3 regions of the Paenibacillus sp. 79R4 genome follow, and region 2 is predicted to be linked to each of the others. Evidence: predicted binding sites of a transcription regulator. Region 2 holds the regulator's gene; each other region holds the start of a gene.
What was found. Region 2 encodes LexA, which represses DNA repair genes until DNA is damaged. Its sites were predicted from a motif close to CGAACATATGTTCG; they were not measured.
Positions count from the first base shown of each region.

Region 1: DMN77_RS07570 (DNA polymerase IV) is a predicted target of LexA. The motif match lies at 2,241-2,254, and genes of this name have one in related genera.
Region 3: recA (recombinase RecA) is a predicted target of LexA. The motif match lies at 4,488-4,501, and genes of this name have one in related genera.

Region 1 is NZ_QJOT01000004.1:336,864-347,524, reverse strand. Features, by position in the region: gene DMN77_RS07580 (helix-turn-helix domain-containing protein) at 64-405, shown strand; gene DMN77_RS07575 (YhjD family protein) at 465-938, opposite strand; gene DMN77_RS07570 (DNA polymerase IV) at 935-2,173, opposite strand; gene DMN77_RS07565 (hypothetical protein) at 2,899-3,459, shown strand; gene DMN77_RS07560 (RES family NAD+ phosphorylase) at 3,826-5,070, shown strand; gene DMN77_RS07555 (hypothetical protein) at 5,284-5,574, shown strand; gene DMN77_RS07550 (AlbA family DNA-binding domain-containing protein) at 5,597-6,754, shown strand; gene DMN77_RS07545 (hypothetical protein) at 7,198-8,334, shown strand; gene DMN77_RS07540 (HEPN domain-containing protein) at 8,438-9,706, shown strand.
Region 2 is NZ_QJOT01000025.1:36,393-47,053, reverse strand. Features, by position in the region: gene DMN77_RS22610 (methionine gamma-lyase family protein) at 1-1,202, shown strand, start outside; gene DMN77_RS22605 (MerR family transcriptional regulator) at 1,296-1,709, shown strand; gene glnA (type I glutamate--ammonia ligase) at 1,728-3,056, shown strand; gene DMN77_RS24070 (hypothetical protein) at 3,323-3,448, shown strand; gene DMN77_RS24350 (DUF6199 family natural product biosynthesis protein) at 3,741-3,920, opposite strand; gene DMN77_RS22595 (DUF2642 domain-containing protein) at 4,458-4,757, opposite strand; gene lexA (transcriptional repressor LexA) at 5,057-5,680, opposite strand; gene DMN77_RS22585 (LysM peptidoglycan-binding domain-containing protein) at 6,031-6,276, shown strand; gene DMN77_RS22580 (DUF896 domain-containing protein) at 6,528-6,701, shown strand; gene DMN77_RS22575 (hypothetical protein) at 6,822-7,355, shown strand; gene DMN77_RS22570 (HAD family hydrolase) at 7,420-8,214, shown strand; gene DMN77_RS22565 (FixH family protein) at 8,255-8,665, shown strand; gene metH (methionine synthase) at 9,119-10,661, shown strand, end outside.
Region 3 is NZ_QJOT01000002.1:94,850-105,510, reverse strand. Features, by position in the region: gene DMN77_RS02455 (TIGR00282 family metallophosphoesterase) at 1-118, opposite strand, end outside; gene rny (ribonuclease Y) at 501-2,045, opposite strand; gene DMN77_RS02445 (regulatory protein RecX) at 2,361-3,215, opposite strand; gene recA (recombinase RecA) at 3,295-4,356, opposite strand; gene DMN77_RS02435 (competence/damage-inducible protein A) at 5,221-6,492, opposite strand; gene pgsA (CDP-diacylglycerol--glycerol-3-phosphate 3-phosphatidyltransferase) at 6,631-7,218, opposite strand; gene rimO (30S ribosomal protein S12 methylthiotransferase RimO) at 7,215-8,546, opposite strand; gene DMN77_RS02420 (YajQ family cyclic di-GMP-binding protein) at 8,706-9,197, opposite strand; gene DMN77_RS02415 (helix-turn-helix domain-containing protein) at 9,373-10,395, opposite strand; gene DMN77_RS02410 (DUF3388 domain-containing protein) at 10,482-10,661, opposite strand, start outside.

The sequences.
Region 1 (10,661 bases), on a different contig from region 2:
ATATGTTATGAGTGTATTTAATAATTCCCGTGACTTGCCTACTCTTTAGGAGAGGTGGTCTTTATGGCAGAATTAATCAAACAAATTGGGCAGCAAATCCGTATTCTTCGGAAGAATCGCGGACTTACACAAGAACAATTAGGAGAAATGACGCAACTGCCCCAGTCATATGTTGGAAGTGTGGAGCGTGGAGAAAAGAATATTTCACTGGAGACCCTCGAGAGGTTAATTAATGCTTTAAGAATCAGCCCCGCTGAGGTATTAGGAACAGTGCAACTCTCTGAAAAAGAAAAGATGCTAGACTCGTTGAAAGTGTTGCTTCACAATCGAAGCATAAAGGAAATCGAAATTATCTATAAGCTGTCTAAAGATGTATTAGCTGCATTTGATGCAAAGAAATACTAAAATGACTCTTTAATGAAGTGGTCTATTATAGACCACTTTTAGAACTACAGACCCTTTGTTTAAGGTTTAAACATCTCAGACACATACTTAGAGATTCTTACACTTATTTCAGCTCTTGCAACATCACGCATCATAGCAAACGTATCCTCATACCCTCGGCAGATAAACCTATAATGGATAGCACTGTCCACGCGCTCTTCTTGAAACACTTTTATGTTCCTTACCTTCATTTTCTTTCTTACCACGCTTAGATCTGCATGAATTCGTGCCATTAAGACTTGAGAAGCCTTTATATACAGGCTTTTTAACGAATAAGAAGTAAACCCAATCTCAGTATTGTTTTTATCTACAATCGTAAGTATCATGGGCAGCAGCACATAGTCTCGAACTAATTCAAGATCCTCCTTGGTCGGCAGTTCTGTCTTCACGTTCTCTTGCTGTCCATACCTACGACTCAGGTATTGTTCCCTATGTTCAGGGAGCATCATTCGGCTGGATTCCCAGCGACCGTTGCCTTCTAGCTTCTTACTCATTTGTAGTGTCCTCCTATTTTGACGCTTCGGTCACGTGCCTGGGCTGCCTTAAGTAACGAGGATGCCCGCAGAATCGAGGTCGTTCCGAACTTATGGCGGATCGCATCCGTGACGCGTTCCAGCTTTCTTTCCTTTTCCCTATTGCCGAACAGGGTAAGCTGATATTGATCATCGGGCACCAGCTTAGATAATGTCACGCCGAGTCTGCGAACAGGGAGCCGGTCCCAATGGGCATAAAATAACGTCTTGGCCGCAGTGAATACTTCCATCGTAATATTCGTCGGATCTGGTATCGCCATCTGGTGAAAAAAGCCTGTCGGCCGATCGAAATCAGTACCTTGTGCCCCTGCTGCGACGACGCTGCCCATATAACCCTTGGCACGGCTACGTCGGCAAACTTCCTCGCTTAATTCCAGCAGAATGACATCAATTTCCTGAGGCTTGCTGTAATCACGGGGTAGCGTCATTTGATGGCCGATGGCCTTCTGTACGTCATGCGAGCTTGGCTTGACTGGGCTCTGATCAATACCGTTCGCTGTCTGCCAGAATAACTCCGCCTGAATATCGCTGTTGCGACCCATCCGCGCCCGCAGCTTGCGCTTGAATTCTGGCAAGGGGAGACTACCAAGGTCGCCGATCGTCGTGAGTCCCATCCGTTGGAAATGTGCGGTCATCCGTGAGCCAACACCAAACATTTTATTTATTGGCTGCGGCCACAACAGGGTTTCTACATCACTTTTGGGTAACGTGAAAATTCCTGTTTCGTTTTTCTTTGCCCATATATCTGTTGCCATTTTAGCAAGTATCTTTGTTGAGCTTATACCTACTCTAATCCAGACACCTGTATACATCATTACCTTTACTTGGATTCTGCGCGCAATCTCCTCTGGAGAACCAAAGTAAGAGAGGGAACCAGTCACGTCTAAAAACTGTTCATCAATTGAAAAAGGCTCCACCAAATCTGTAAAGGATTCAAATATTTCCGTTATCATGAGTGACACATCAATATAAGTTTGCATATGTGGGCGAATAACTACTACATCAGGACATTTCCCAAGAGCCTCTCCTAATGTCTCAGCAGTTGTTATACCGTATTGCTTAGCAATTGGACATGCCGCAAGGACGATTCCAGATCTCCGTGTCGGGTCACCAGCTACAATTAGTGGCTTATCGCGATATTCTGGGTGCGCTGCTTTTTCGACTGACGCATAAAAAGATTGACAATCTGCTAACATAATAACGGGCTCCACAATGACACCCTCCTCTGGGATGCGAAAGTATGTTCCCGTATTTATTATATACCGAATATATGTTCGTAATTCAATGGTTAAATTTCCTAGTTAAAGTTTATTTTTCAAATTCTCCTTTTACGTGATTAATGATAAAGGTAATGTTTCATGATTTTGCTCGAGACAAGAACTTAATCTCATTGCCGATTTGTTAAAATAGAGTTAACAAAGCTCAATAGTTACGACATGAATGAATACCTAAAAGTTTTAACAATACACCGACAATACTAACTTCTTCAACCCAAGTGATATTTCAATAACAGTTTTTCCTTTCTAAAAAGGGAAGTTTTTTTGTTTATAAATCCCCTTAATAAAAGTATTTTGTCGATCTTGGCTTAAAGAAGTCGCAAAATCGCGGCATTTTTTTAAACGATATAAGTTCTTGTCTCGAGCTGAGGACAAAAACTTATATCGTTAGCCGAAATGAACAAAGAAACTATATCCTAAGACAATTTAAAGCTCTGAATAAATGATATTGAGTAAGCAATGGCGTTAAGCTAACGGGCAGGATAGCGCAAAAGTTTCGCGAATATCCTACATATGGAATTATTTGTGAAGTTCATGAAAAAGACGTTATCCGAAATACCCGAGAAATCTAAAAACAAGATAAAGCATAGATTTAATAGGAGGTTAAACGATGAAAGAAAATTATAAGGCATGGTGGAGATTATTTGCCAATTGAAGATATTGATTTTTCAATAATAGCCAATGATCTTAGGTCTCTCCCGTTTTATAGAGATGATATATTTCTTGGAATGCAAGCAATGAATATTGGTATTATCGATCCTAACATTACTCAATTTGAGTATAACCTATTAGAAACGTATATTGAGAAAGAGAGAACTCCATCTTTTGAAGCGATGACTGTAGGGGCATTCTCTCAAATGTGGATTTTTGCATTATATGAAGTTCTACGTTTGTGGCGAGAAAGAAAGTATGATTTTTCTAAACTGTTCAAAAACGCTGGAATTGAATTAAAACTAAAATCACTTGCTGATAATGAAGATCATATGAATTTAACTTTACATGCTAGAAGGAGACAATTGGAGAAATTTCGAGATGATCAGTTTTTTAGAGATGAAGTTGAATATTGTTGGGTTCAATTAGAACCTATTTACAAGTTGGTTGAATTATATAGAATGAATATGGCCAAATATGCGGCACCGGGCAAGAGTAATGCTATTCCAATCGCGCCTGGCTACGGCGAATTAACATGCTATGTGGCGCATTAGATTATGAGTTGCTTTTAGATAGAGATAGTTATGAATTGCTTAATAGAAGAGATGTTGCAGATAATTTGAGGGAAGCTCTGTTAGTTATTAGAGCTAATAAAAAATAAAATTCAATAGACTAATCGAGAAGTCGAGTACTTTGGATAACACCATATTCACGCATCGGGTCGACGTTGTCGTCCCTCGTTCCGGCAAGAAGTTAGAAGTGTATTGAATCCATTGACAGCCTTTGATTGCATTTACAACCCATGCACTGGAGTCAGCGTTTGTGACATATTTGGTGTAGAATTAGGAAAAGAATTATCTAGGTAATGGTTCTTAACACAGACTCAAAAGCAGCTTAATTATAGACAGGGGAATAAAGGTATGTACATAAATCTTAATTGCAACACATGCTTTAGGGGAGATCAAAAAAATAGAATACTAAAAGAAGCAGTAATGGAAACTGAATCACATTTTTTAGATTCTTATTTCGATCAAGCTAGTGAGGATGATGAATTAAAGTGTAAGTGTCAAAAAGATATTGCTCAAAATGCATATTACATATCTGATGATAATTTTTTCGATATTTGTATAAGAATTTTGTCTGAAAGTATTTCGAATAAGATTCACTATTGTTTTAATTGCGAAGGAGCTTTTATTGATCAAGTAATTAAAGATGATTCTGAATATAAAGGAATGTATGAGCTAAGCGATAACGATATACAAAATCTCACCTCATTAGGTCAACCAGTTGATAATTTAATATATTATCCACTTGAACCTAAAACGAAAGAAAGATTATTGTTAATGTTAAAATGTCAAAATTGTGGATTTGGTTATAATAGATATGACCCGTCAACAGATAGAACCAGATCCGAATATAAGTTTTTTAGAGAAGACACTGTCTATTCGGAAACAGACATCCAGCAATTTTATAAAATCATTAAATATTTAAGAATTCGAGACTTCGCATCCGATTATGGTGTGAAAATTAACATAGAGGATTTAACAGAGTTTGGAAGTTATTTAAGGGCTAATCATATGCTTGGTTATTTTCATAACGTAGGCCAAACAATCTTTACATTACTGAAAACACATTACGATAAAGCACATTATGAAGTATTAGAACCCGGCACCATTGTTCTCAGAGGTAGAACTGTCCCGAAAAACAGTACAGATTATGGAATAGAGCAGATGTGGAACCCCCCTCAATCATGGGCCAGTCATGGGCGTTTTAATCCTGTTGGAAGCTCAGTATTGTATTGTTGTGATAATATCGACTCAATACCTTATGAAATTAATCCTACTGCAAAACAAGATATCTGTATTGCTCACGTTTATATCCGAAGACCATTGATAGTGCTCAATATTGATAGGTTATTTTACAAATTTAATGATTTGGTTCGAGAAAGTTCAAATAATGATGGGATTTACAATTCCGATTATGCTTTAACCAATTATATTGCTGAATGTTGCAAGGAAATAGGATATCACGGTATTTCTTATAAAGGGGTAAGAGGTGAAGATTATACCAACTACGCTATTCTAAATTTCACAAGCACCGAGGATATGAGTATTACTCACGTTAAAAGAATGAAAATAAACATAAAATATGAAGTTGAAATTTAGAATATTATTAAGAATTTTCTTCAGACTGCTGTCAGGGGGACGAAAACTTGGTACCATTGAAAGTCGCTATTTTAGCGGCTTTTTTACTTTATCTGTGCAAGTTCTGGTTAGTCCCGAGATAAACAAGTTCCATTACCGATTAGGCACATATCTAAGCTAAGGTTGCAATCCTGCCGGGAATTTGGAAGTTGTAACACCAGAAGGGGACGTGATATGTCAGTGGACAAGAACATGGTCCCTTTAGAATCCGCGCCACGTAAAGCTTCGGAATTTTTTATGAAGAGAATTATACTAGCATCTAATGGTGTCGTTTGTTTAGTGTGGAAGGATATGAACACGACTATGGCTCATATACAACGCAGAGGTAAGGAAGGATTAAGCAATCAACTGTCGAATAAGGCTGACTATCATTATATAAATGAAATTTTAGGCGGTCATCCCATGGGCTTGTTGTTGGAGAATTTGATGTTTCCTCTGAAGCAAAACCAAATAAAAACAATCTAAGTCAAAGAAGGTGTGAGATTAAATGAGTTTTGATCTTAGGGAGGAAGTTCTGAGATTAATTAATTCTATGCGAGAAGACGATTACTGGGACTTCAAGGAGAAGTTTCATTCAAATGCAGCTGACCTGTTACATGATATTATTTGTATGTCAAATAACCGTGTTGATAGGGATGCCTATATCATTTTTGGTATTGCCGATAAAACCTTCGAAGTAGTTGGGGTTGAGAACGATGAGAATCGAAGGAATCAGCAACAGATGATTGATTTCTTGAAGAACAAAAAGTTTGTCTCTGGGATACGACCTCAAGTAGAATTACGCACTGTAAAGATCTCAAACCATGAAGTCGATGTTTTGATTATCAAGAATAGCACTGATACGCCTTATTATTTGACCGAAGACTTCCCAAATGCAGGAAGAAGGGTTCGAGCCAACCATATTTATACCCGCGTAGGAGACACAAATACTGATATTGATAAAAGTGCAGACATCAACAATATCGAATATCTCTGGAAGAAACGCTTCTTACTGACCAGATCTCCCTTCGAGCAGATCATGAAGCGTATTGAAAACAAGGACGAATGGGAAAATGATGAATATGTCTATTTCAATGTCAATAATCCAGAGTTCACCATTACGCTTGAAGACGATGATGAAGGGCCAGAACTGATTCCCGAGTTCTATGCATATGCGATGACTAATTCGTCAACTATGTACCAAACGTTGAGTATCAAATATTTTGGAACGCAGTTATTCCGTAGACAGATAGTGATTCTCGATGGAGGAAGGTATACTACACCTACACCTGAATGGGAATTTCTTGATTTTGGAGAATATAGGATTCATGTTGATTACGCTCTAAAGTATTTTACGAAGGATAGTCCTTCTTATAAATTGAATGAGTTTCTTTTTAATGAAGATAATCACGAACAGGGGTATGCCAGAAGGCGATTTTTCGAAGTAGTTCTGTTATTTGAAGATACCCTTGAGAAGGATACGTTTCTTAAATACGTCCACCTTCATAAAGACGATTTTTTGAATAGAATAGCTGCCCTAGATAGAAAGTATTCATGGATCGAATCTAATACTAAACGTCAGCAGGAACAGGTTGTGTTGCGATTGAAAACCGGGAAAGTACTGAACAAGTTGCTATATGAGTTTCGGCAAGTTGATGTCGAATGACACAAAGCTTTATAAGCTTTATACATAATATAGCAATAAAGGACTGAAATAACGATTAATAACTTGAACTTGCGGAGATTTTCTGTTTTAAGCGAGCATCAATTGACGCTCTTACACCGGTAATGGACAAAAAACACGATTCCATTGCCGATTGGTTCCTGATTAGTCAATAGACCGAGTTTAGGTGTTAAATAGGTAAAAGGGTGCTCCGAAAAAAGATTACATCTGCTGATTCAATTCTAGTTTTTCCAGGACTGGTGTATGGTTATATTGGCCGCACATTTACCATGAGACTCATATAGGCAATAATTAGAATGCTATAGTGTATGACGTGCAAATGGAGTATTAGTGTCAGTGGAGATTTATTTACAATTATGCTAGATAAATGATTCGCAAATTTACAAGATGTGTTGAACCTTGGAGAAAACCAAATGGAGGGAAATATGATTGATAAAGCATTACTTGCTGTTTTGCTGGAAGAACTAGAGGAGCACATTTCCCATATACACGAAGAATTTTGCTTCTTACGTCTAGATGAAGAGAAATTTATCTTTCTCCATAAAGACAGCGGCATAAAATTGGCTTTAGATTATTCTCAAATCATTCGTGATCAGAGGTATTCCTCATCACAAAGAATTCTCAAATCATTTAATAAAAAGAATATTGAACATGAGAACAAAACTATAGCAATTTACGAAGATTGTGGCATTGTTTCAAAAAAACAAAAATATTCTGAATTCCTTTTAACTTACGATTCTCTCTTTTATGAATATCCCCAATATGAAGATAGTTTTAATATCGGCAAAATTGAAATAATGATTTCTGAGCCGAGCTCACTATATAAGATGATTTTCAATTCATTTACAGATGACAAATCCTTTTATACTTGGGGTGATTTAAAAACAATAAAATTAATTGGTTGTCAATTTGAAGAGTTAGAAAAAACTATACAACAAGTGTTGTTTTTAATTGCGAAATATGATGCTCCTGAATTCGAATTCAAGGGTGATTATCCTAATATCATACCTTACCAGTACCATGGTGAAAGTACGATATGGAATAATCCTGATGAAAGTGAAGAGTTTGATGAATCTCTATATAAACCAATAAAATATCTTGAACCTATTGCATTCTACAATAGGGCAAGAAAATCAGATGATCCAATCTTCTATTATCGTACACTCGAATTTTTTTTCATAATCAATAAAAAGTCAGAACTAAAAAGAAATGTGGAAGCTTATAATGAATCAGAAGATTTAGATAAACTTATAAAGGATGTATCCTTCTTATACGGAACAAAAGAACCAGATTTGCTTAAGAGCCTTCTCAATAATATTGATGGTGTGGAGGAAATTGTTAAGTATGCAATAAGTGAGGGACTTACTGAAAATTTAGATATCTCAACTTTCTCAACAAGAATATACAATTTTAGAAACAGCATTGTTCATGGAAAAGGTGATACAAAATTTTCATTAAATATACCAGCACTCGAAATTTTACACCCAGAGTCAAAAGATAGATCTTGGACTGAAGTGCTAAAAAGGCTAGCTGATCAGGTTATCAAACAATTTTGCTATTGAAAATAATAGGCAAAGTAAGGATTGATAACTCCACGACTCCAGCAATATCGAAATCCCAATTATGACAATACAGGAAATATTATGGATTAAGGAAGTGGACAAAATGGCATTGACGGAAGAACTAATTTCGCTTTTTGAATTCAACAAGCAAAGAAATGAGTGGGATAATTGGCTTGACGATGAAGCAACTTGGAAGTTTATCAACGCGGTTGGTTCTGACCCTTCTTTTATAAACATTATGGATTCAGAACTGGCGGCTGACTTTTTACCTACATTATTTGATAATTTTGAGTTCCCCTCGAAAGAAAGCATCGGGGTAATGGAGGCGAACAATTTTCTCCAACTATTGAATAAAAATATGTTGATCAACATGTCCGATTATTGGATCATACTTCCTTTGCTGAATGCGGAAGCTACGAAGAGCATCAAAATCAGCGATTATATTTCTATATTGGTTGGGAAGCGAGAGGAAAAACTGAGGGAATTAACCCAAATTATCGGTTTAGAACTGCATGAGGCAGAATCTCGATTTGTACATACGGAAAAGTCGAGGTCGCCTAATTTTTTTAAGGATCCCTTGCTTGTGATAAAAATTAATCATCAGCATAGAATTGTCAACGAAAATGCAGTCGCGATTGCATATTATGCCGTCAACTTCATCAATGTCTTATACTGGGGGTATGTTACTCCAAATCATAAAGTAGAGAGTTCTTTTCGCTTGCTCAGGGGTGAACGAGAACACGTAAATCAGCATGCTGTGATACAAAACGTAAATGGCTCTAATTGGGGGCATAGACCGCTTAACTTTGAATATAACTGCAATTTCAATTTGGATTGGCTCAATGAAAAAGTTCATGGGGAGAGACTATCAGATTTAATGAATCTGATTAGTTTTAAGTATGAACAAAACGGGTTATCGGACCGATTTTTGCGGGGAATCCGATTTTTTGTGAGAGGAATTAATGTAAAAAGCGGGAACCGCTTCTTCGATGCAGAGTCAGACGCAATACTGCTATTGAATATAGCAAGCGAGTGCGTTCTTATTAAAAGCCAGGAGGAAGGAAGCAAATCACGGAAAATAAAGGGTAGGCTCTCTAAGTTGGGCAATATCGAGGAAGTAGGCATAGAGTCTCGCAAGCTAATCATTAAGCGCATGAGCAACCTAAGGGGGAGCTATGTGCACGAGGGTCTCTCTAATAATGTAAAGTCATTCTTGGATGGCGAAGAGAAATTAACTGAGCTTGAGGCGTTTAAGAAAATTGTGGCCAGATTTCTCTGTGGCGCGTTCGAATTGACTGAAAAATGCCGCGCACAAGCTGCTATTGATGGTAAAGATGTCGAAGAAATTTGGTTCGAGTCATTTCAGGGTTGAGAAATTTCTCCTTTACCAATTGGTGGATGAGAGTCTAACAGGTACGATACTTCAATAACGCAACCTGTCGAAGTGATTTAGAAGTTGTTTCAACTAGTTTTGGGATTAGGATTAGGAGAAGACGCTGCTGAATGGTTTATCAAATCCCGAGTTGAGGACAAGAACTTATATTCATAGCCGAATTACCGGCTCCTCAAACGGCGGGCTGCCCCAATATAATGCAGTGGAGCATAAGCGTCTTTGGGATCATAACAAATAATACACGTTGCAAATCTTCATGCCAAAAGAGGCCCGAGTGCTGAGCATAGTGGTACTCGGACCCATTTTGGCTTTTTTGGCACAGCATGAGTGTTACAGAATGCGAGCACTTGAGTCCGAAACATTAAACAAATTTCAATTGAAAGCCGATACATAAATGAGAACCTATGGAAAGAAAAGTAGTGAGTAATATGCGGCTTGAATCAGGCACCACGGCAAGTTTGAAATAAACAAGATATCCGCCGTCCAGATCTCCATCGGTCACTTCAATCGGTGGTAACCATGATGACATGTTCATAAATTGGTTAGACGGGAACAACTATCTATTGTCACCATATACTTCAGCTCGTAATAGGGTCAACACACGATCCGTTCATACTGTCCTTGGTATTATGACGAACAAGATGACGAGAAGGCTCGTTCTTTCACCATGGAACGGTTCACCCCGCAAGTCAATTTCCTGCGTAGCTTACCTGACCATCACGAGGATGCCAATCACATCTATGTACATGCCGGAGTAAATTCTCAGCTAAGTGATTGGAAGCTGACTACTGATGGGGGAGAACACAGAGGCAGATTAAATGGGCTGTCTCTTTTTATGTTGAATTACGTCGACTTAATAAAAGGGATTAGGAGGTATTCCGTTGAAATATGGAATATGATGGTTTGCAGTATTGGTTCCTATGTGGAGGAATCT
Region 2 (10,661 bases):
AAGCTGAACAGCAGTTCCGTGTAATGGATCGTATTGTGGACAAAAATCAGTTCAAAGTGATCGAAGCTTTTCAGAAGCATCATGTGAGCGATTTTCATTTCGCAGGTTCGACCGGCTATGCTTATAACGACCGGGGGCGCGAAGTGCTTGACCTTGTCTATGCAGATGTGTTTGGCGCAGAGGCGGCGCTGGTTCGCCCGCATTTTGCTTCCGGTACGCATACTATTTCTACAGCGCTTTTTGGCGTGCTGCGTCCTGGGGATGGGCTGCTCTATATTACAGGCAAGCCTTATGATACGCTGCATAAGGTGATCGGCAAGCCTGGGGATGGAACGGGTTCTTTGCAGGATTTTGGAATCATGTATGACGATGTGGCATTGCGGGCTGACGGCATGGTCGATTGGGATATGGTGGCCGAGAAAATAACGCCCCAGACAAAGGTGATCGGTATCCAGCGCTCGCGTGGATATGATTGGCGAGATTCCTTCACCGTAGAGCAAATTGGCGAGATGGTAAAGCGCGTGAAGTCATTGTCCCCAAGCTGTATCGTTTTTGTCGATAACTGCTATGGAGAATTTACCGAGGAGCAGGAGCCAACAGAAGTAGGAGTCGATTTGATGGCAGGCTCACTGATCAAAAATCCCGGCGGTGGGCTGGCCGAGACCGGCGGATATATTTGCGGACGAGCTGAACTGGTGGAGCTGGCGGCGAATCGTTTGACTGCGCCGGGCATCGGCGGAGAAGTTGGTGCCATGCTGGGTACGACTCGGGGGATCTACCAGGGCTTGTTCCTGGCTCCAACAATCGTAGGACAAGCCGTTAAGGGAAGTATTCTGGCTGCAGCCTTATTCGAGAGAGTTGGCTTTGATAGTAAGCCACGCTGGAATGATCCGCGTACGGATCTGATCCAGGCGATCTCCTTCAGCAGCTCGGAGCATCTGATCGCTTTTGTTCAAGGCATTCAGCGGGCAGCAGCTGTTGACGGACATGTTGTGCCTGAGCCATGGGATATGCCGGGGTATGAACATCCGGTTATTATGGCGGCGGGAACGTTTATTCAAGGGGGAAGTCTCGAGTTATCCGCGGATGCGCCGATTCGTGAACCTTATATCGCTTATATGCAGGGCGGACTTACCTACTCCCACGTTAAGTTCGGTCTGTTGACCGCATTGCAGACGATGAAGGATCGTCATCTGCTATAAAATTCTTGTGAGTAAACCTGACACTACTATTGACATGTCAGAATAACTTACATATCATTAATTTATGATAATTAAACTGGAAGGTTGAGAGCGATGAGTGACGAAATTCGCAGAAATATGGCCTTGTTTCCGATTGGTATCGTGATGAAGCTTACGGATTTAACAGCTCGGCAAATTCGTTATTACGAACAGCATGAGTTGATTGTACCCGCGCGCACATCCGGGAACCAACGTCTGTTTTCCTTTAATGATGTGGAACGTCTGCTCGAGATTAAAGCCTTGATTGATAAGGGAGTTAATATTGCTGGTATTAAGCAGGTGATTGCTCCGGCTAATGGCGAATCTGAAGAAGCAACTGTAATGACGCGGGACACTGAAGAAAAACGCAAGGAAATACCGACTTCTGAGCTCTATCGCATGCTGAAGCAGGAATTGTTCACGAAGCAACGTCCTGGTCAGGTTTCATTAATCCAGGGGGAATTATCCCGCTATTTTAAATTAAAATAACTGTTGGGAGATGTTAGCGTGAGTTACACCAAGGAAGATATTCTGCGAATCGCCAAAGAAGAGAATGTCCGCTTTATCCGTCTGCAATTTACAGATTTGCTCGGAACGATTAAGAACGTAGAAATTCCGGTAAGCCAGTTGGAGAAAGCGCTGGACAACAAGATGATGTTCGACGGTTCATCCATTGAAGGTTATGTGCGGATCGAAGAATCTGACATGTATCTGGTTCCGGATTTGGAAACCTGGGTTATCTTTCCTTGGATTAGCGAGGATCGGATTGCCCGCTTAATCTGCGATGTGTACATGCCTGATGGTACGCCATTCGCCGGTGACCCGCGCAATATCCTGAAGCGTGTGCTGAAGGAAGCCGAAGAGCTGGGCTACACTTCGATGAATGTCGGCCCTGAGCCAGAATTCTTCCTGTTCAAGACGGATGAGAAGGGCAACCCCACTATGGAGTTGAATGACCAAGGGGGGTATTTCGACCTTGCACCGACGGACCTTGGTGAGAACTGCCGCCGTGAGATCGTGCTAACGCTTGAAGAAATGGGCTTTGAAATCGAAGCATCCCACCATGAGGTAGCTCCTGGCCAACACGAAATTGACTTCAAATATGCGAAGGCCATTAAAGCTGCTGACCAAATTCAAACCTTCAAATTGGTTGTTAAGACGATCGCTCGTCAGCATGGCTTGCATGCTACATTTATGCCGAAGCCGCTGTATGGCGTGAGTGGTTCCGGAATGCACTGTCACCAATCCCTGTTCAAGGGGAAGACAAATGCTTTCTATGATGAGAAGGATGAGCTTGGCCTGAGCCAGGACGCTCGCCATTACATGGCCGGTATTTTGACCCATGCGCGCGCTTTTGCCGCTGTAACTAACCCAACTGTGAACTCTTATAAACGTCTCGTGCCCGGTTATGAAGCACCATGTTATGTAGCCTGGTCCTCCAGCAACCGCAGCCCGATGATTCGTATTCCGGCTTCCCGCGGGATTAGTACTCGCGTTGAGGTCCGCAACCCTGACCCGGCTGCTAACCCATACCTTGCCCTTGCTGTAATGCTTAAGGCGGGTCTGGATGGCATCAAGAGAAAGCTGCCGCTTGTTCAACCGGTTGATCGTAACATCTATGTGATGTCTGATGAAGAGCGGATCGAAGAAGGTATTCCAAGCTTGCCAGTAGACCTCAAGGAAGCGATTGGTGAATTGGTGCGCAGCGACATCATGGCTGAAGCGCTTGGCGATCATGCGATGACCCACTTCTATGAATTGAAAGCCATCGAATGGGATATGTTCCGCATGCAAGTCCACCAATGGGAACGCGACCAATATATGACTTTGTACTAATCGAGGAATCCCTTGCGCCGTATGGCGTGGGGGATTTTTATAGTTGGGCGAAATATAAGCTGCAAGGCTGGATTCACAAAGTGCCCGGCAGATGTCCAACAAAGTGCCCAACAAATGCCTGACCTAACTACAAGCCGATAACTGTTGCCCATCCTAAAATGGTACAAGTATGTACTATATAGACGGAAAATAGGTGAATATGTCCAAACTGTTTATCAAAAGTTGAATAGGATAGGGTGTACTTTAAAACAAGGAGGTAAGCACACATGGGTGAAGTCGTTGGCGGTGTAGGTTGCGGCGGTGGATTCGGAGGAGGACTGTTTACATCAACAGCAGCAATTTTGGTGCTCTTCATTCTGCTTGTCATCATTACAAGGGCCTTCTTTATTTAATTGATTCGTTTTAGTTGCGTGACTACGGTGTCATTTGTAGCGCAATCGAAATCCGATGACACCGGGTCAATAGCTCCGCTGGCTTTATGCCGGCGGAGCTTATTTATTTTCTGATACAACTTGCTTTAGAAAGGACCGCGGCGGATATTGAATGTAAGATAATATTTAGTTACCTTCGCTTGATTGTACGCACAAAAGCCACGATTGAAAAAATCAGTGCAGTCAGACTGGAAGCAAAAACTAGAAATTTCACGTTTCTTACCCCATTATCGCGTAGTAGTATATAGTCACATCAAGAAAGATGCTGCACGCCTAAAATGATAATTATTACGCCCAACATGATAACTGCTTTTCCTGCAAACTTTACATATAAAATCCTTGCTTCACTGGGATCCCTGTCATCCCCGATTCTTTTAAACCACCAAGAATACGGATTTTTAATGGCATATATGCCTACGGCAATCGCGACGATACCTAATAATAGGCTAAAGTAAAATATATGATCACTCCTTATTAGCTCTTATTAGCGAATCATAAGTTTAAGTAAACCAAATGGTTCCATTTGATTTTTGGGGGAATTTAGGGTCATCCCCAATCGCTCTTGCGAACAACATCTCTGACTCTCGTCCTACGTATAATCCCCGGCAATATGTCCTTCAGAGCTAAAAAAATTTGGTTGAATCGTGTATAAATGAGTAAGAACGAACCAGATCGGCTTAATGCCTCTCACGGATACTACTTATTTGGGGATTATGTGATTTCCAGTGTCTTACAATAAATACGATAGCATAATAAAGAAGAGGGTCAAGTAGGCGGAGGCAACAAGGAACTGGTATGGTGTATTGAATACCTTTAGCCTGTCCCGGAACATAAATAATGTCCTTAGAACTTCCCGCAGGGAAGCCCAAGGACGGAGTTGTATTCTGATTTGCTGACCTTTTGAAGCATTTGGGTCAGACTCGCATGCTAGAAGGTGAGGATAGGAGGGGGAGATCCCCCTTATGTTCTATTAATCAGGCATAATCCAAACAATTTCGCAAATGCGAACAATAAACTTCTTATGTCTTTCTTCAAGCACGACATGGTCTGGTTTGACATCGATGAGGCATCCGTCAAGTCTGCCGCGGGTAGTTTCAAGAACGACAACATTCCCCTTAAGTGACATCAAACACTCGACGACGCAATGATCTACAGGGTGAACAACGATAGATTGAGGCATGTGATGCTTATAGGGCATGTTAGATGTATTGGGCATATTAGACATATTAGCCATTGTGGGCATTTGGTACATCATAGGATAATTGCTCAAAAAATTACCTCCCAATTTAATTTATAGGCCATTCTATGCTCATGCCTATAAAGCAACTGGGCAGCGGCCCAGTTACAAAATAAAATTTATTCAACGAGTTAGAAGCGGACTTTGCGTTAAAAGACGAATCGTAAAAAATGACAACATAAAAAGGCATCCCTGATGGGATGCCTTATGTCATCGTTGCAGCATAAACCGTTGATACTAGGCGCTTGCTGTCAATTTTGACGGATCGCTTCTATTTTCCCGCTCGATGGGGATTTGTTCAGACAGGCACAATCCATTGTATTACATGAAGATTAATGAAAATCCCGGAAGAGGCCGATGACTTTGCCGAGGATGCTTACATGCTTCAAACGCAGGGGCTCCATGGTCGAATTCTCCGGTTGAAGACGGATATGATCCTTTTCCTTGTAGAAGGTCTTGACCGTTGCTTCATCTTCCTCAGTCATCGCTACGACGATATCGCCGTTATTCGCGGTCTGCTGTTGTCTTACGATAACATAATCGCCATTATGAATTCCGGCTTCAATCATGCTCTCGCCGACAACGGATAACATGAAAATCTCGCCATCGTTCGCATAATGATTAGGCAGCGGAAAGTAATCCTCTATATTCTCGGTTGCCGTGATCGGCACGCCTGCTGTTACTTTGCCGACGACAGGAACGCGTGCCACCGAATGGGCGAACAGGCCGGCGCTTTCGGATTCCTCGCCAAGCAGCTCAATAGCTCTCGGTTTGGTAGGGTCGCGTCGAATGAATCCTTTCTTCTCCAGACGATCCAGATGTCCGTGTACCGTAGAGCTGGAGGCTAGTCCAACGGCTTCTCCAATTTCACGGACGGAGGGCGGATATCCTTTCGTTCGTACTTCGCTGCGAATAAATTCCAAGATTGCTTGCTGGCGGCTGGACACCTTAGACATAACCAATCAACTCCACTTAGTAACGTTTGGAAAAATTATAACATAGAACTGCCGTTCGTACAAACATAAGTTCTAACATATGCGTTTTTAATCCCGTTTTATAACTATCTGCCGAATAGAAGCCGTAAAATGCTGCAAAAAAAATAGAGAACGAATGTTCGAAAAAGTATTGAATCAAACAAATGTTCGTGTTATATTAATTTCAGTAATAAGAACACTTGTTTGGAGTGAGGAAAATGCTTAAATATAGCACTTATAAGAGTATTTATACGGAGCCAGTTCATAAATCTGCTATTTCGTCAGGGAGCCGGAGTGCCCATCTTTCTAGAACCGCTAAGAGAACGATGCTGGTGCTAGTACTGCTATTGTTAACCTGTACAGGAGTAGTCTCGGCTTTTGCCTCATCAAATGATAATGCGGATAAGAAACCGTTGGAGACAGTTATTGTGATGCCGGGTGATACGTTATGGGAGATTGCTTCCGAGCATAAACCCCAAGGCAAAGACATTAGAAAATATATAGATTCAATTAGACGTGTTAATGGAAAGCATGTAAGTTCGATACAAGCCGGAGAAGTGCTGGTTCTCCCTAATTGAGCTGCTGTAGGTTCGTTCTGACAAGTCCGCGAAATGAATGTCGATACTGTTTTACGATGAAGGAAAATTACTATATAATGAAGAGAGCTTGCACTAAAGGCGGCACTGCCTTGACAAGCTCTTTTTCTCATGTCAGAGTATGAATAATTGTTGCTTTGCATGAGTAGTAAATGCGGCTTGCATCTGAACCTTTCTATATTATGAGGATGAGAGCTGTAATCATAAAAGATTAACGACTTGGGGAGGGAATTATGGATATAGAATCTGTTGTTGCGCGAATCAATGAATTGGCCCGCAAACATAAATCTGTTGGATTAACCGAAGAAGAGATTCTGGAGAGAGCGAAGCTACGCGAGAGATATCTCGAGAATTTCCGGGCGAATTTCCGTCAAAGATTAGAACAAATCGAAATCGTCGATGAATAAGCCGGCCCCTGGGGCTGGCTATACATAACATGTGGCTTGCGACATGTACGGGGCTTGATGGGCTGGACAAGGCGTAGGCTTATCATGTTGATAGCGCTATTAATATGAGGAGGACAAAGTATGGGTTCATTTGACAGAAAAGTAGAACGCAATCAAAAAAGACTGAACCAAAAAGGGAAAGGGCCTACGATTACGACAGGCAAGGCATCCGATCCGCGGAGATCGCTGGGTGCAAGAGGGGAGGGCGACATTTTCCGGGGGCGAAATATCATCCTGCCGGGCGTGTTAGTGTTCATCGCCTTGTTGTATTCAACCGTTGGAATGATCGGTAATTCAGCAGATATGAGTACCTGGCTCTATTGGCTGACGATTGGGCTGTACTTACTGCTTGCCTTCACTTTGTTCATGAGAAGACCCTACCTACGGATTAACAAGAACTGGGTATATACAACCAAGTACAACCGCGATCGTATTCTGGAAGCGGGCAACATTAGCAAAATCAAAGTGAGCCGCAAGAAGATTATGATCGTGCCCAAGATCAAGGATGCGAACTGGGTATTCTATCGTACCCGCAATCAGTTTGATACGGCAGCTATGGGAGACCGCCTGGAGCAGTTCGCACATACTCATCATGTTCCGTTTGAGAGAGAATAAGAAATTTCCGGAGAGCGCATAGCAAGTGATGCATTTTGGCATGGGAGAGGGAGGAGTGGTCGAAGTGACCATAAAAGCGGTATGCTTTGATTTGGATGATACATTGCTCTGGGATGACCGGAGCGTAAAAGAGGCTTTCGAGGAGACCTGCCGCAAGGCTGAAGCAGTAACAGGCTGCAACCCGACAGAACTGGAAGCAGCTGTCCGCAGGGAAGCTAGGGAATTGTATGAATCCTATGAGACATTTTCTTTTACGAAAATGATCGGGATCAATCCATTTGAAGGGCTTTGGGCTAACTTCTCTGCTGGGGAACAGCCGGAGTTCCGTCAGCTTGAAGAGCTGGCACCGATCTATCGCAAGGAATCCTGGCATCGCGGCTTGCTTGCCCTAGGCATCGCTAACGAAGAATTAGCTGCCGAGCTTGCGGAAGGCTTTGCTGCAGAACGCCGGGGACGTGCTTATGTATATGAAGAGACGTTCCAAATTTTGCAGGAGCTCAAAGGGAAGGTTAAGCTGCTTCTATTAACGAATGGCTGCCCTGCCCTGCAGCAAGAGAAGCTGGATGGAGTGCCGGAACTATCCGGTTACTTCGATAAGATCATTATCTCCGGCAGCTTTGGCAAAGGCAAACCGGATTCCACGATTTTCAGGCATGCGCTTGAGCAATTAGGAACAGAGCCCGAAGAAACCTTAATGGTTGGGGACAAGCTCACGACCGATATTCGCGGAGCCCTTAGCGTTGGCATTAAAGCCGTTTGGATCAATCGGGATGAGAAGACCCGTAATGATGAGATTGTGCCGAATTATGAAATTTCTCACCTGTCCCAATTGCACCAGATTATGGACGAATTAGCTTAAAAGATCTCGTTGTTAAGATTCATGAGGAAAGGAAGATAGCATGCGGAGAAGAGGCTGGAGTGTTCTGTTATTCGCACTTGTTCTCATTGTGATTAGTGGTTGTGGAGATAAAAAATCCGACAATCATGCAGACAACATGGCTATGGAACCCATTCAGGTGGAACTTCAAGTGAATCCGACGGAGATTCAAGCAGGCGAGAAGGTTCGTTTTGAGGCCAAGGTTACGCAACAAGGGAAGACGGTAGATGACGCGAAAGAGGTTATGTTTGAGATCTGGAAGGACGGGGATCCCGAGGAACAGCATAGTAAAGTCACCGTTAAGAGCGCTGGAGAGGGAACCTACGTGCTGGAGAAGACCTTTAAAGAGGCGGGCAACTATCAAGTGATCTCCCATGTTACGGCCAGAGATCAGCATTCGATGCCATCGGAGAAATTTACAGTTCATGAGTAAAGCTAAGGATGCAAAATGTTGTATTTAAAGACTGCTCTTCATTACGAGGGGCAGTTTTTTTATGTCTTCATTGTGTTGCATATTTGTAAAGGCGGCCCCTCATTCCTTAGGGGATAGAGGGCCATATTAGTTCGGCACAGAACGAAGTGCAGAGGGAGAAGGCCGCGTTTTACTCATTCAAGCAAAACGCAGAGAATTACGAACGTTTTTAATTTCCTTACGAAATTTATTCGTGTTTCCAATTCTCATTAGCTTGATGCGATTACCTGTTCATTAAGTGACTTTTCATAGAGTTAAATATCTGCTGTGATGGGATGGCCGCGTTTGAGTCAACGCTTCAAATTCAGTGCTAAGGTCAGTCATGGCGCGCACTTTCCGATTTGCAATTGCATCTTTTCTTAATGGCAGACTTCTGATACACTAAAACTTAACGTTTTGCGGGAGGGATTGAACATGAGTAAACCAAGTCTAGAGTCCAGAATGAAAGAACGAATATTAATCCTCGATGGGGCTATGGGCACCATGATTCAGCAGAAGGACCTGTCACCGGCCGATTTTGGCGGGGAAGACCTGGACGGTTGTAATGAAATGCTTGTGCTCACCCGTCCGGATGTGATTCAGAACATTCATGAGCAATACTTGGAAGCGGGAGCCGATCTAATTGAGACAAATACATTTGGCGCCACCTCCATAGTCCTTGCCGAATACGGGCTGCAGGACCAAGCGCGCGAGATTAACCTGGCGGCTGCGCGTCTGGCGATTGCTGCGGCTGATAAATATAGCACGTCGGATCATCCGCGTTATGTTGTTGGTGCGCTTGGCCCCACGACAAAGACATTGTCGGTTACAGGTGGAGTAACTTTTGACGAACTGATAGACAGTTATGAAGAACAAGCGCTGGCACTCATCGAGGCGGGCGTCGATGTACTGCTGCTTGAGACATCACAGGATACGTTAAATGTAAAGGCGGGAAGCATCGGAATTACCCGAGCTTATGAGAAGTCCGGAATCAGACTGCCGCTGATGATATCTGGTACGATTGAGCCGATGGGAACGACCCTGGCTGGACAGAATATCGAAGCCTTCTATATCTCGCTGGAGCATTTGAAGCCGATCTCGATTGGACTCAACTGTGCAACAGGACCCGAATTCATGCGTGATCATATCAGAACTTTATCCGATATGGCCAGAACGGCGATAAGCTGCTATCCAAATGCCGGGCTGCCTGATGAGAATGGTAATTATCACGAATCACCGGATTCGCTGGCCCAGAAGCTGGCAGGTTTTGCTGAGCAAGGCTGGCTGAACATCGCAGGTGGCTGCTGTGGGACGACCCCGGCTCATATTGCTGCTATGGCGGATAAGATGAGCCGCTATGAACCGAGAGCGATTCGCGGCGAGCATCCGCCGGCATTATCCGGTATAGATCCCGTTTATGTTGAAGCGGACAACCGTCCGTATATGATTGGAGAGAGAACGAACGTCCTCGGATCGCGCAAGTTCAAACGCCTTATCGTCGAGGGCAAATATGAGGAGGCGTCGGAGATCGCCCGTGCTCAAGTGAAGAATGGAGCTCAGGTCATCGATGTCTGCGTCCAGGACCCGGATCGCGATGAAGCCCAGGATATACAGCTTTTCTTGGAGCTTGTAGCCAAGAAGGTGAAGGTGCCGCTGATGATCGATACGACGGATTCCAAGGTGCTGGATCTCGCTCTGACATACTGTCAGGGCAAGTCGATAATTAACTCCATTAATCTTGAAGATGGCGAAGAAAAATTCGAGAACGTAACTCCGCTGATTCACAAATATGGGGCAGCGGTTGTTGTTGGTACGATCGATGAGCAAGGACAAGCGATCACGAGGGAGGGCAAACTGGCAGTGGCCAAGCGTTCGCATGATTTGCTCGTGGGCAAGTATGGCCTTTCCGCGGAGGATATTATATTTGATCCATTGGTGTTTCCGGTCGGAACAGGAGATGAGCAATATATAGGCTCAG
Region 3 (10,661 bases), on a different contig from region 2:
TCTCCCCGTTTGCGATAATAATATGGGGACTGTATTTAGATTTTAAGCGAGGAAGGGATTCCCGCACTGCTTTCCGCCCCGTACTGCCAACAATATCTCCAATAAATAAAAGTTTAATAATGTCTCTCCTCCATTCCGTACACTGCTGTTTCTTAGTAGAATCTCTAACGAAACTGGGTAGCGCTATTTGGCCCATAACGGGCTCCTGGGATTTTTAACGAAACTGGGTAGCACTATTTTTGCATATTAGCGGTTAAAAGCAGGGATTTCTCCTGAATAACGATATGACGTTTCGTTAGATTTTTTTTGCCTCTGTTTTTAAGGAAATAACGATACGTAGTTTCGTAAGAGTTTTCATAGATCTGTCTACACATCGTGGCCGCTCATCCATAGGTGCTGATGAGAGGTTTTGCTTAACGTAAGTGGATCGATTGAACCTCTCAATATAGAGCTTTCAATGAAAAAGCGGCCCACGAGGGGCCACTTCATCAGCATAACCTTTACTTCGCATATTCAACCGCTCTCGTCTCACGAATAACCGTAACCTTGATGTGACCCGGATAATCCAGCTCACTCTCAATCTTCTTCGTAATGTCACGCGCCAGACGGAACGCTTCAGCATCATCGATTTTCTCAGGCTGTACCATAACGCGAACCTCGCGACCTGCCTGAATTGCGAATGACTTCTCCACACCTTCGAATGATTCCGAAATCTCTTCCAGCTTCTCCAAACGACGGATATAGGTTTCCAACGTTTCACGCCGAGCGCCAGGTCTAGCTGCCGACAATGCATCAGCCGCACCAACCAGCATAGCGATAACCGAAGTAGCTTCACAATCTCCGTGGTGGGAAGCGATGCTGTTGATAACAACCGGATGTTCCTTGTATTTCTTCGCCAGTTCCACGCCGATTTCGACATGAGATCCTTCCACTTCATGATCCAGCGCTTTCCCGATGTCATGCAACAGTCCGGCACGTTTGGCAAGCGCAATATCCTCGCCCAACTCGGCGGCCATAAGTCCGGCCAAGTAAGCTACTTCCATCGAGTGCTTCAGCACGTTCTGACCATAGCTTGTCCGGAACTTGAGACGACCCAAAATCTTGATTAAATCCGGGTGCAGCGCGTGAACACCAACCTCAAATGTCGCTTGTTCACCGTATTCACGAATTCTTTCGTCCACTTCACGACGTGATTTCTCAACCATCTCTTCGATCCGTGCTGGGTGAATTCGTCCGTCAGCTACCAGTTTCTCCAGCGCTGTGCGGGCGATTTCACGACGGATTGGATCAAAACCTGACAGGATAACCGCTTCCGGCGTGTCATCGATAATCAAGTCAATACCAGTCAACGTTTCCAGTGCTCTGATGTTGCGGCCTTCACGCCCGATAATCCGGCCCTTCATCTCTTCATTCGGAAGAGCAACTACCGAGACGGTCGTCTCAGCAACGTGATCAGCGGCACACCGCTGAATAGCTAGTGTAATAATTTCACGCGATTTCTTATCGGCTTCTTCCTTCGCCTGCAACTCAATGTCTTTAATCATTTGAGCCGTTTCATGGCGAACCTCCTGCTCGACATTATTAAGAATGATCGTGCGGGCGTCCTCCATGCTCAAATTGGAAATACGCTCAAGTTCCTGAACCTGACTCTTATAGAGCAGATCGATCTGTTGCTGGGTTTCTTCAATTCTCTTCTCTTTGCCAGCTACTTGTTCTTCTTTACGTTCCAGTGATTCAATTTTTTTATCCAGCGACTCTTCTTTTTGCAACAATCGTCTTTCTTGTCGTTGAATTTCATTCCGACGTTCACGAATGTCTTTGTCAGCTTCGGTTCTCAGTTTATGAATTTCGTCTTTCGCTTCAAGAACCGTTTCCTTTTTCAGTGCTTCTGCGTCTTTTTTTGCACTTTCCAAAATTTGACTTGCTGCATGTTCCGCACTGGAAATTTTAGCCTCTGCAAGAGATTTGCGAATAAAATATCCGATCCCGAACCCAAAGAATAAAGCGGCGACGGCAACGAGAATGATCCAGATTACTGTGTCCATCTGTTCACCTCCCCGCTGTTTCCTCCAAGGCATTCCCTGGGATGCTTGTTAGTTTTCAGTTTTCATTCATCATCATACAAAGAATCGATTTCTTGCCGATTCAGACAGGCTATCACGCCAAATCAGCATGAATATTCCGTTAAAATGCCGGAATCTTGGCCCCATGATTGCGAATAGAATCTAGTTAGATCCATCATTTGGAAGGAATAAGGATCCACATGATATAGATTCATGACCATTTTATTATTTAATGAAAGAAATTGTCAAGCAAAGGACATGATTGTACAATCTGTGTCCCTCTATATCGCTATGAATTTATAATTCTTCCCACTCATCCCTGTCTTCTATACCATCTTTTTGAATCAGCTCACGGAGTACCTTGCCAGCGAGCTGGCCGGAGAAGCCCCTCCGCATTAAAAATGCGCCTATCTTGCGCTTCTTGTCCGCCGTCTCTCCGGACGTAGTCCGCCATTTACGCTGCGCGAGCTGCATGGCGCTGTCATACTCCTCGTCTTCGCTGACCTGCCCTAGCGCCTCTTCAATCAAAGGCTTGGAAATGCCCTTCTGACGCAGTTCATATCTGATCCATGCCTTACCCTTCCCGCGGCTGCGAAGACGTTGTCCTGCCCATTCCTGAGCGTATGCGGCGTCATTGATCCAACGCTCTTGGATCAACCGTTCGATTACTTCACCAATCGTCTCCTCGCTCCATCCCTTCTCTTTAAGTCGAGTAGCGATTTCAAAAGAAGTTCGCGGTTTGCGGCTAAGATATTTCAAGGCTTCTCCATATCCCCGCTGCCGTTCATCGGCAATTACGATCTCTTCCAATTCAAGTTTGGTAAATACAGCGCCCTTCATCATGCGATACTTGACCATCACATCTTCATGCACTTCCACCTGGAAAGTACCGAAGTAAATACGGTATCGGAATTTTGGCGATTTCAGCAGCTGCACCGATGTAATGGTCAGCTCTTTATCCTCAGGGAAAGCAGACAGATCATTTCCCTCTGCTGCCGCTGGGCTTGCTGCTTTTTCCGATTCTTCATTCTTATATGAACGGCGATTCTCCCATGAGCCAGGATCAGAAATGTCGATGATTTCGTCCTTCTCATTATCCTTGCCCGCTCCTGTATACGGTTTGGATCTAGACTTCCCAAATCGTTGCTCCACCAGGTTTACGCTCCTTTATTAGACAAGAGCGCCCTGTCCGAACCAGTGTTTACTGGCGGCAGAGCGCTCCATATCATTCTTACTCTTCTTCGAAAAGTGCCTGCTCTTCCTTAGCTTCTTCTTCCTGCTCGCTTGAAGACGATGGCGCAACTGAAGTCGTCAGGTTGCTGTTCTCGCGAATCTTCTGCTCAATCGTATTTGCAATTTCCGGATGCTCCTTCAAATACTGCTTCGCATTCTCACGTCCCTGACCGAGACGCTCGCCAGCAAAGGAATACCAAGCGCCGCTCTTATCCACAATATCCTGCTCAACGCCGATATCGATAATGCTGCCTTCCTTGGAGATCCCTTCACCATACATAATATCAATCTCTGCCTGTTTGAACGGCGGAGCTACCTTATTCTTTACAACTTTAATCCGGGTCCGGTTACCGACCATGTCATTGCCCATCTTGATCGTCTCTACCCGGCGAACATCAAGGCGAACCGTCGAATAGAACTTGAGTGCTCGTCCACCTGGAGTGGTCTCCGGATTACCGAACATTACGCCCACCTTCTCACGAAGCTGGTTGATAAAGATGGCAATCGTCTTGGATTTGCTGATCGCCCCGGACAGTTTACGAAGTGCCTGGGACATCAGACGAGCTTGCAAGCCGACATGAGAATCGCCCATCTCGCCTTCGATTTCAGCCTTAGGTACCAAGGCTGCTACGGAGTCTATAACAATGATATCTACTGCGCCGCTGCGAACAAGCGCTTCGGCGATTTCCAACGCCTGCTCGCCTGTGTCCGGCTGAGACAACAGCAACTCATCAATATTTACACCTAGCTTACTTGCATAGGAAGGGTCAAGCGCGTGCTCGGCATCGATAAATGCAGCTTGTCCACCAACCTTTTGAACTTCCGCGATTGCATGCAAGGCTACGGTAGTCTTACCGGATGATTCCGGTCCGTATACTTCAATAATTCTCCCCCGAGGCAATCCCCCGGTTCCAAGCGCGATATCCAATGCTATCGATCCGCTGGGTACAATTTCCACCTGCATATGGGTGGATTCTCCCAACTTCATGATCGAACCTTTTCCGAATTGTTTTTCTATTTGACGAAGCGCCATTTCCAGCGCAGCACGGCGGTCTGACAATCAGCTCACATCCTTCTCAATGATTAGAAATTTACACAAATTTGATTGATGACAAATTAGTTAAATAAGAAAATCAATTTCTTTTATACAACAATTGTACCTTGTTTTGAAACGTTTGCCAAGCATTTTTTCGAACATACATTCGTAGTCTCAACCCACCCAAACCCTCCCTTACCGTAAGGGAGGGCTCCAAAGGGCCTGCCGCCCTCTGGACTCCTGCAAACTGAACTAACGGGTGGATGGGGAACAGGCGCTCCTTAGCCGCTCTCCCCATTGGGGAGAGCTCTACTTTGGCACGTGGCACGCTTTTCCCCCTTCGGGTACGTCTTACTTTTGGATCTCCTTGGTTACCTGGGCTGGGGAGTTCTGCTGCTTTCGAGGCACCCGGGTATATGTCTCCAATCAACGCTTTCCTCCCTTCGGGCACGCTTTACTTTTTGTGCTCCTGCCCTTGGTGCTATGTTGGAGTTCTAATGGCGCTCTCCCTACGGGATTCGCTCTACTTCGTGCGGCGCGCGGCACTTCCATTGTGATGTCCGTGGCTTCGCCCACTTCACATCTTTAATACACTTATGGTGCTACTTCGAGAACTTGATCGGCGCTCTCCCTACGGGATTCGCTCTACTTCGTGCGGTATACGATAGTCCGGGACATTATATTACATATCAATTGCTGCATCAGCCCTGTCTTTAGATCACCTTTGGTTCTCCATTGGTTCCAGCAGCGATCAAAGCCTCCTCTCTTCTCTCTCCATACTTCATCACGCAATTACGCAAAAAAGAACCGCAGCAGCAACTTGAAGCAAGTTGGGCTACGGTTCTTCCGTAATTCGATTATATCCAATATTTAGGAGTCCGGCAATGGTTATTTGCCAGCTTGGTTCTCATTCCGTTTAAGCTGCTTCCAGAGATGGTAAAGAACAGCCTTGGTGGAGCGTAGACGGATCGTGTTGCGGTTCCCCTTCAGATGCAGTTCGTGCACCTCGGTATCGCCATTACGGCGAGAGATCGCGATATAGACCAGCCCCACCGGCTTGCGCTCGGAATAGGCAGGTCCAGCTACGCCGGTAACGGCGAGGCCAAAATCGGTATCCACGATCATCCGCACCTGTTCAGCCAGCACCTTCGCTGTCTCAGCGCTGACGGCTCCGGGCGCGTTCTCGCCCTCCAGCAGATCATGCGGTACGTTGAGCAGCTTCTCCTTCATGGCATTGGAATAGCACACGATTCCGCCGAGGAAAACGGTGGCGCTGCCAGGGATCGTCGTGATTGTCTGCATCAGCATGCCACCGGTACAGCTCTCCGCACAACTGACTGTAAGTCCCTGCTCCGTCATCATATCGACGATGGTCTTCTCGATCGGCACATCCTCATTCGCATAGAAATGCTCCGGCAGGCGAGAAGCGATCTGCTTCTCCATCACGTCCAGCTTGCCCTCGGCCGCGCTCTGGCTGTCCGCCTTTGTCGAGATGCGGATCGTTACCTCACTCTCCTTGGCATAAGGAGCTATTGTAGGATCGGTTTGACTTTCAATCAGATCAAGCAGCTTGGTCTCTAAAGCCGATTCACCGATACCGGCGAATTTAAGCATTCGCGAATAGATTGGAGATTCATTCGTCAGCACATGCTGCATCATCCAGGGCTTAGCCTGTTGCTCGAACATCGGCTTCATCTCGCTAGGCGGTCCGGGCAGCAAAATATAAAATTTCCCGCCCTCAGCGAGGGCATTTCCTACAGCAAGACCTGTTTCATTGGCCAGCGGGGTTGCCCCGTCTATAGACAGCGCCTGCCTACGATTATTTTCCGTCATCGGCACGTCGCGATCCTTGAAGAACCGCTCTATATTATCCATGGCCATCCGGTCGATATGTAAGGATCTGTCCAGCACCTCGCCCACTACATCTTTCGTTAGATCATCCTGAGTGGGACCGAGCCCCCCAGTAAAGATCAATACGTCCGCCCGTCCTGCGGCCAGCTCGATCGCTTGCTTGAGCCGGGATGTATTATCGCCCACTACGGTCTGGAAGTAGACATCAATCCCTAGCGAAGCCAGCTCCTGAGACAAATATTGGGCGTTGGAATTGACGATTTGCCCCAGCAGCAGTTCCGTTCCTACGGCAATAATTTCCGCTTTCATTCAAGTCATTTCTCCCTTTTAGAGATTGTTCAAAAAGTACTTGAACACATAGCTATAATTAAGCTACCTTCTCGAAGTTGTCTCTTTTTCCAATTGGATAAGAGGTATTATAACCCCCAGCAAAAGTTCCATTAGCGATTACATTTTTGAAAAGTTCAGCACATGCTTGTTCTTGACGAAGTAATCAATCCCGGAATACACCGTAATGATCGTCGCAAGCCAAATCATAATGTCCGCAAATGGAAATCCGATCCATTCGAACGGGAAATTGTTAAGCAGCAAAGCCGAGATGGCAATAATCTGCGTAATCGTCTTCGCTTTTCCCCAATTACTGGCAGCAATCACCGAGCCTTCCAGCAAGGCGATCTCACGCAAACCCGTAACTGCAAACTCACGACTGATAATGATGACGACCACCCATCCGTTCACCTTATCGAGGGCTACGAGCGATATTAGCGCAGCCGCTACAAGCAGCTTATCAGCAAGGGGATCAAGCAGCTTGCCAAGATTAGTGACAAGATTGCGTTTACGGGCAATATGTCCATCGATGCCATCTGTGCTCGCGGCAATAATGAACAGAATAGCTGCAATCAGATGATTCACAGACAGTGAGTAACTCCCCAGAATCAATTCATGAGACCACCACTCAAAATCAAACAGCAAGAACACCAACATCAGCGGGATCATGAAAATACGCGCTAAAGTGATACGATTGGGCAGATTCAAAGTACACCCTCCCCGGACATATCATATTCATAGGCATGAGTAATTCGTACTGGAATAATCTCACCAATTTCAACTTTGCAATTCGAGACATAGACATCTCCGTCAATTTCCGGTGCATCATACTGCGAACGGCCGACAAACACATCGCTGCGACCATCATAGCTTTCGATCAATACCTCCAGCACCTGTCCAACATATTTTCCGTTGTTCTCATTGGACACCTGCCGCTGAATTTCCATAAGCGTATTCGCCCGCCACTCCTTAACTTCCTCGTCGATTTGGTTTGGCAGACGCGAAGCAGGGGTATCGTCCTCCTTGGAGTATGTAAAGACGCCCAGGCGATCAAATTTAACCTCTCTAACAAAATCGCATAACCGTTCAAAGTCCTCTTCCGTCTCTCCTGGGAAACCTACGATCAATGAAGTACGCAGCGCCACACCCGGGATCCGCGAGCGGATCTTGGCGATAAGCTCACGTATATCACGATTTCGGCCCGGTCTCCTCATACGCTTTAACACCGCATCCTCACTATGCTGCAGTGGCATGTCGATATATTTGCAGACCTTCGGATTAGAGGCCATCGTCTCGATCAGTTCGTCTGTGAAGAAGCCCGGATAAGCGTAGTGCAGTCTGACCCACTCGATACCTGGCACCTCACTGGCCTTGTTGATCAGCTCTGCCAGCTTATACTCTCCATCGTACAGATCAGTTCCGTAATTCGTTGTATCTTGGGCGATCAAGCTGATCTCCTTCACACCTTGAGCCGCAAGCCCGGTCACTTCCGCAACAATGGACTCCATAGAGCGACTGCGGAATGCCCCCCGCATAATAGGAATGCTGCAGAAGGTACAGTTATTGTCGCAGCCTTCCGCGATCTTCACATAGGTTGTATATTTCTCCGTCGATAACTTGCGAGGCAAGATCTCCTCGTAGTTAAATACAGGATTCCCGACAAATGCCGGTTTCTTACCTCCTAACGCTTCATCGACGATCTGATTAATGTTATAGAAGTCGCCGGTACCAACGATCCCATCAATCTCCGGCATTTCTTCCATCAGTGCCTGTTTATAACGCTGCGTTAAGCAGCCCGATACGATAAGCGCCTTCAGCTTACCTGTCTCTTTGAGCTCGGCCAAATCAAGAATCGTATTTACGGACTCCTCTTTGGCGGCATCAATAAATCCGCAAGTATTTACGATAATAACGGTTGCGTCCTCTGCCTGCTCTACAAGTGAATATCCGCGCTGATCAATCAGACCGGACATAATCTCGGAGTCAACCATATTTTTCTCGCAGCCTAATGTAACGATCTTCACCTTTTCAGTCATCATGCTATGAGCCCCTCCATTTTACAACCATAATACCCTGTATAAGTATAATATTTCGTGAATACCGCTGTCAAAAACATGAAAAAGTCTCACGTCGCGGCTTGGCCGCTACGAGAGACCGCATGTCATGAACTATCGAAGACACAATCATAATTCTGCTTACTTCATATTCGTAAACTGTAGATCGACAGTAAGATCCGCTTTGCGAAGCATTTGGATTACTTGCTGCAAATCATCTCTACTCTTGCCGGTTACGCGAATTTGATCCCCCTGGATCTGGCTCTTCACCTTCAGCTTCGAGTCGCGGATCAGGACATTAATCTTCTTCGCATTTTCCTGATCGATCCCTTGCTTCAACTTGATCCGTTGACGAACGGTACCCAGGGAGGCCGGCTCGACCTTGCCATAATCCAGATTCTTGATCGGCAGACCGCGCTTGATCATCTTCGACTGCAGAATATCTATGACTGCACCAAGCTTGTACTCATCATCGGAAATAACGACCAGTACATCCTTCTCTACCTTAAGTTCACTTTTGCTGCCCTTGAAGTCAAACCGGTTCGCAATTTCACGCTCCGTTTGGTCAATGGCATTGGATAGTTCCTGCATGTCCATTTTGGAGACAATATCAAAAGAGCTTTCTGAAGCCATCTTTCACATTCCTTTCTCTATAAGGGTGCTCAGGCAAAATTACCAATGAACACACTATAATCCTATGTCTCCTAATTATATGTAATAAATTTAGCAAAGTCGAGTATTAAGCCCCTTCATAATAAAAAACAGGTGTGACTGAACCCTCTGCTCAGCCTACACCTGTTATATTTTATTATTGACCCGTTACCGTTCCGTCAGTACCGGAATTGGAACTATTAGTGCCTGTATTTGCACTATTTGAATCCGAAGAAGTATCCACGGTACCCAGGTTCAATTGAATTTTCGAAGTATTCTTGCCGTCATCAACGACCTGTCCTCCAACGGTAATCGTCGTATTCGGGGAGGCCCCGGACTTGATAAACATCCCTTCCTCGCCAAGATCAAAGTTCAGCACTTCACCATCTTGCATCGTCTGATAGTAAAGCTTCTCGCCGCGCTTATCGCCCTTGCGCACTTCAACCCAGCTGCTGCCCTTCGCTGTAATGACGATTTTCACCGGTTCACTGCCTACAGGTTGTACCTTGAACTTCGTCGTACTTCCTTCCTTGCCGTCAGGAGCTACGACAACTTCTTTGTTAGCCGTATTATCCGTATTCGTATCATCAGGCCCCGTTGTATTTGTATCCGTTGCATTTCCATCACCAGGAGTTCCCGTCTGATCATCCGTACCGGCATTCGTATTTGTCGCGCCATCTTGATCAGTTCCTGTATTGGAATTCGGCTTTGTATTATTTTGCGGATTTTCCGAATTGTTAGTAATCGCTGTTGGATCAGGCTCTTTGGTCTTTGCCTCATTCGACTGACTCCATACGGTGAAATATAAATAAATGACGATCACAATCAGCGCAAAGAAAGACCACATCAAAGCAGTCGTAAGCCACTTCGAATTGCGTTCAGTGGTCTGTCTGCTGCGACGCTTCTGAAGCACAGGTTCCATGGTTGTGTCCGGTACCGCTTCCGGCACATTCTGTTTATGTTCGGCCAGAAGTTCATCCGCGTTAATCCCTACTGCTTCCGCATATGTTTTGATAAATGCCCGGACATAAAAACTCCCCGGTAAAACCTTATAGTCTCCCGCCTCGATGGCTTCCAAGTATCGCTTGCGTATCTTTGTTATTTCCTGAACGTCATCCAATGATAGGCCCATAGATAGACGAGCTTCTTTTAACTGTTGTCCCAAATCCGACACGACCATCACCTCCTGATATTATTTATACTCCCTCTTCTATCACACCAATTGACATAACACTGTCAATACAAGAGCTTCATTTAATCTAAAGTTTAATCCTCCGGATATTGCGTAGCAAACGTATCTTTAACGATTTTCTCTTCCGGATTGTTACGTAATTCGATAATAATGTCAAAATCGTCATAACTATAATCCGTATGCTCTATAAATACATCCGGGTGCTCAATCACCTTCGTGGAAGGCATCTCCATAATTTGTTTGATCAGCTGATT